Regions from separate parts of the Nicoliella sp. ESL1120 genome, predicted to be linked through region 1. Evidence: a T-box and tRNA genes for the amino acid it is inferred to sense, from the RefSeq annotation. Region 1 holds a T-box; the other holds one or more tRNA genes.

Evidence for each region. A T-box is a leader RNA that pairs with one kind of tRNA and senses whether it is charged. The one in region 1 lies ahead of leuS (leucine--tRNA ligase), so its partner is inferred to be a tRNA-Leu.
Region 2: it has a tRNA-Leu gene. The T-box ahead of leuS (leucine--tRNA ligase) is inferred to sense a tRNA for this amino acid. The anticodon was not compared.

Annotation. Positions count from the first base shown of each region.
Region 1 is NZ_CP196383.1:1,252,807-1,255,158, forward strand. It holds gene leuS (leucine--tRNA ligase) at 1-1,161, opposite strand, end outside; T-box leader at 1,213-1,429, opposite strand; gene mnmM (tRNA 5-(aminomethyl)-2-thiouridylate-methyltransferase MnmM) at 1,494-2,081, shown strand; gene ACSYTE_RS05365 (MDR family MFS transporter) at 2,092-2,352, opposite strand, start outside.
Region 2 is NZ_CP196383.1:816,979-819,330, reverse strand. It holds tRNA gene ACSYTE_RS03500 (tRNA-Met) at 1-47, opposite strand, end outside; tRNA gene ACSYTE_RS03495 (tRNA-Glu) at 82-153, opposite strand; tRNA gene ACSYTE_RS03490 (tRNA-Ser) at 162-249, opposite strand; tRNA gene ACSYTE_RS03485 (tRNA-Ile) at 253-326, opposite strand; tRNA gene ACSYTE_RS03480 (tRNA-Gly) at 333-403, opposite strand; tRNA gene ACSYTE_RS03475 (tRNA-Phe) at 427-499, opposite strand; tRNA gene ACSYTE_RS03470 (tRNA-Asp) at 508-581, opposite strand; tRNA gene ACSYTE_RS03465 (tRNA-Met) at 586-659, opposite strand; tRNA gene ACSYTE_RS03460 (tRNA-Ser) at 670-757, opposite strand; tRNA gene ACSYTE_RS03455 (tRNA-Ile) at 786-859, opposite strand; tRNA gene ACSYTE_RS03450 (tRNA-Met) at 869-942, opposite strand; tRNA gene ACSYTE_RS03445 (tRNA-Pro) at 976-1,049, opposite strand; tRNA gene ACSYTE_RS03440 (tRNA-Arg) at 1,056-1,129, opposite strand; tRNA gene ACSYTE_RS03435 (tRNA-Leu) at 1,135-1,220, opposite strand; tRNA gene ACSYTE_RS03430 (tRNA-Gly) at 1,239-1,310, opposite strand; tRNA gene ACSYTE_RS03425 (tRNA-Thr) at 1,316-1,388, opposite strand; tRNA gene ACSYTE_RS03420 (tRNA-Val) at 1,441-1,513, opposite strand; rRNA gene rrf (5S ribosomal RNA) at 1,519-1,635, opposite strand; rRNA gene ACSYTE_RS03410 (23S ribosomal RNA) at 1,707-2,352, opposite strand, start outside.

The DNA.
Region 1 (2,352 bases):
TCCATCTAAGAAGCCTGAATTAACGTGCTTTCCATCACCAGTGTATGCTTCCTTAGTGGTATCGCCACCTTCGATGACTGGCTTAATTGGTAAATCAAACTTCTTAGCGAATTCATAATCACGGTCATCATGGGCAGGAACAGCCATGATGGCACCAGTTCCGTATGATGAAAGAACGTAATCACCAATCCAAATTGGCACTTCTTCACCGTTAATTGGGTTGATTCCGTAAGCTCCAGTAAAGACCCCGCTCTTATTCTTGTTCAAATCGGTTCTTTCCAAATCGGACTTGGTTGAAACTTCCTTGCGGTATGCAGCAACGGCATCCTTTTGGTCAGGGGTGGTAATTTGATCAACTAAGTCGTGTTCTGGAGCTAAAACCATGTATGTAGCCCCAAATAAAGTATCTGGACGGGTGGTAAATACTTCTACCTTCTTGTCTTCATGGCCCTTAACCTTAAAATCAACACTCGCTCCAACGGAACGGCCGATCCAGTTACGTTGTTGTTCCTTGATGCTTTCAGGCCAATCCAAGTCGTCTAAGTCATCGATCAAGCGATCAGCATAGGCAGTAATTCGTAAGACCCATTGGCGCATTGGAACCCGATAAACAGGGAAGCCACCCCGTTCGGTCTTACCGTTGATTACTTCTTCGTTGGCAACCACGGTCCCACCCATTAAATCAGGTGCCCAGTTTACTTCGATTTCATCTTCGTAGGCTAAGCCCTTCTTATATAATTGTTCGAAAATCCATTGGGTCCACTTGTAGTACTTAGGATCCGTGGTATTCACTTCACGATGCCAATCATATGAGAAACCAAGCGATTTAATTTGTTTTTTAAAGGTTTGAATATTCTCTTCAGTAAACTTACCAGGATGGTGGCCAGTCTTCATTGCGTATTGTTCAGCAGGGAGCCCAAATGCATCCCACCCCATTGGATGTAAGACGTTCTTACCCTGCATCCGCTTCATCCGCGCCATAATATCGGTAGCGGTGTATCCTTCTGGATGACCGACATGTAGTCCTTTTCCAGATGGATAAGGGAACATATCCAAAACGTAGTATTTTTCTTTATCATAATCATCACTGGTTGCAAAAGTATCATGCTTATCCCAGTAGCGTTGCCATTTCTTTTCAATATCTGTGTGATCGTAAGGCATTTATATTCCTCCCTTTTCTTAAACAACAAAAAAGCCCCATAGAAAAAAATTCTATAGGACGATTATTCCGCGTTACCACCTAAATTCTTTACCCAAAAAGGCAAAGCACTCGAGTCCTTAACGCGGAAAACGTTTTAATCTACTTATTTATTAGTTTCAATTAAGAATTAATAACGATGAGTTCGTCGGTTAATTATCTAAATTCACACTAACCATTTAGTCTCTGAAAAAAATTAAGCCCACTACTATTTCGTCTAATTTATGTTGTTCAATTTAATGTTATAATAGCAAAGTTAACTCATAAAAGCAAGCGAACTACTCATTTAATTTTAATGAAGGGACGAATCGTTATCATGAAAATCAAACCCGCTTTATATTACAGCCATTCATTACTCCAAACGGTCGTTGAACACGGTGACACCGTTATTGATGCGACCGTAGGCAACGGCAATGACACAGAATTTTTAGCAAATTTGGTAGGACCCAATGGAATGGTTTATGGTTTTGACATTCAAGAATTAGCAATTGAGCATACCAATAAACGACTGGCAGAGCAGAATTTATTGAACCAAGTAAAACTTTATCATCGCGGTCATGAACAAATAAATAATACCCTTCCACCTGAACAACTAATTCGGGCTGCAACCTTTAATTTAGGCTATCTGCCAGGTAGTGACCATAAAAAAATTACTACTGCTAATACAACCATTCCAGCAATCAAGGCGTGCCTAGCACGGTTACAGCCAAATGGTATCATAACGATCGTTTTATACTATGGACACCCTGGGGGTAAAAATGAAAAAGAGCTTGTAATTCAATTTTCTGAACAACTCGATCAAAAAGAGTTCACAGTATTAAAATATCAATTCATCAATCAGGTCAATAATCCACCCATTTTGATTGCCATCCAAAAAAGATGATGCCTAAATTCTAGGCAACATCTTTTTTACGATAGGTAATATTAATAATTAAAGCTAAAGCCACAATAACCGTCCCCACTAAAAAGACATCATGCAGGGAGTTATACAAAATATTTTTTAAATTAGGGAGTAACTTAGCCGGAAGTGTTGCTGCTGTGACTGGATCCATTAACTTGTTAATCATTTTAATTGAAGTTCCAGAAACTTGCAGGGTCCCGACCCTTAATGAAGTATTCATAAAGATTCCAAAAATTGCAATAAATAAGGTTTG
Region 2 (2,352 bases), 440 kb from region 1:
CCTTCGGGTTATGAGCCCGACGAGCTACCGAACTGCTCCATCCCGCGATAATATTATTTTATTTTTAGTCGTCATATAAAATGACCCGTACGGGATTCGAACCCATGTTACTGCCGTGAAAGGGCAGTGTCTTAACCACTTGACCAACGGGTCATATAAAATGGAGAAGGAGAGATTCGAACTCTCGCGCCGCTTGCGCGACCTATACCCTTAGCAGGGGCACCTCTTCAGCCACTTGAGTACTTCTCCATATGGGCCTAAATGGACTCGAACCATCGACCTCACGCTTATCAGGCGTGCGCTCTCACCAACTGAGCTATAGGCCCATATAAAGCGGGTAACGAGAATCGAACTCGCGACAATAGCTTGGAAGGCTATGGTTTTACCACTAAACTATACCCGCATAATATGGTATTTAATTTTAAATGGCGCGGGACAGAATCGAACTGCCGACACACGGAGCTTCAATCCGTTGCTCTACCAACTGAGCTACCGAGCCATATGGAACGGTCCGTACGAGACTCGAACTCGTGATCTCCGCCGTGACAGGGCGGCGTCATAACCAACTGGACCAACGGACCATAATTGCGGGAGCTGGATTTGAACCAACGACCTTCGGGTTATGAGCCCGACGAGCTACCGAACTGCTCCATCCCGCGATAATAAAAAAGGAGGATGAGGGATTCGAACCCTCGCGCGCTTTGACACGCCTAGCGGTTTTCAAGACCGCCCCCTTCAGCCACTTGGGTAATCCTCCATATTGAAGTTAAAACTAAAGGTCTTAATGGACCTTGTAGGACTCGAACCTACGACCAGACGGTTATGAGCCGTCGGCTCTAACCAACTGAGCTAAAGGTCCAAGTCACTATCGCGGCAGGGGGAATCGAACCCTCGACCTCCCGGGTATGAACCGGACGCTCTAGCCAGCTGAGCTACACCGCGATCTATAAATAAAACTATTGAAATTTTATTCAATCGGGAAGACAGGATTCGAACCTGCGACCCCTTGGTCCCAAACCAAGTGCTCTACCAAGCTGAGCTACTTCCCGAATATATGCACCCAGTAGGAGTCGAACCTACAACCTTCTGATTCGTAGTCAGACACTCTATCCAGTTGCGCTATGGGTGCAAAAGTGCCGAGGACCGGGATCGAACCGGTACGGTTATCACTAACCGCAGGATTTTAAGTCCTGTGCGTCTGCCAATTCCGCCACCCCGGCATAATAATGAATTGGCAAAGCGGAAGACGGGATTCGAACCCGCGACCCCCACCATGGCAAGGTGATGTTCTACCACTGAACTACTTCCGCAGCAATGCCGACTAGAGGATTCGAACCTCCGACCCCCTGTTTACAAGACAGATGCTCTGCCAACTGAGCTAAGTCGGCATAAAAGCCTTTAAAAAATATTTATAAATCCAAACATGATTATTTTCATGAATGGAGGATACAGGGCTCGAACCTGTGACCTCCTGCTTGTAAGGCAGATGCTCTCCCAACTGAGCTAATCCTCCATAAAGCGTGGCAACGTCCTATCCTTGCAGGGGGCGATCCCCCAACTACTTTTGGCGTTCAAAAGCTTAACTTCTGTGTTCGACATGGGAACAGGTGTATCCTTCTGGCCATCATCACCACACTATTTAACTGCGAGAACTTCGTTCTCTCAAAACTAGATAATATCTTATTCTTCCGTGAGAACAACCTTACTTGGTTAAGTCCTCGACCAATTAGTACTGGTCCGCTCCATGCATCACTGCACTTCCACTTCCAGCCTATCTACCTGATCATCTTTCAGGGGTCTTACTTCCATAAAGGAATGGGAAATCTCATCTCGAGGTGGGTTTCACACTTAGATGCTTTCAGCGTTTATCTCATCCATACATAGCTACCCAGCGATGCGCCTGGCGGCACAACTGGTACACCAGCGGTATGTCCACTCCGGTCCTCTCGTACTAAGAGCAGCTCCTCTCAAATTTCCTACGCCCGCGACGGATAGGGACCGAACTGTCTCACGACGTTCTGAACCCAGCTCGCGTACCGCTTTAATGGGCGAACAGCCCAACCCTTGGGACCAACTACAGCCCCAGGATGCGATGAGCCGACATCGAGGTGCCAAACCTCCCCGTCGATGTGAACTCTTGGGGGAGATAAGCCTGTTATCCCCAGGGTAGCTTTTATCCGTTGAGCGATGGCCCTTCCATACGGTACCACCGGATCACTAAGCCCGACTTTCGTCCCTGCTCGACCTGTATGTCTCGCAGTCAAGCTCCCTTCTGCCTTTACACTCGTCGAATGATTTCCAACCATTCTGAGGGAACCTTTGGGCGCCTCCGTTACTGTTTAGGAGGCGACC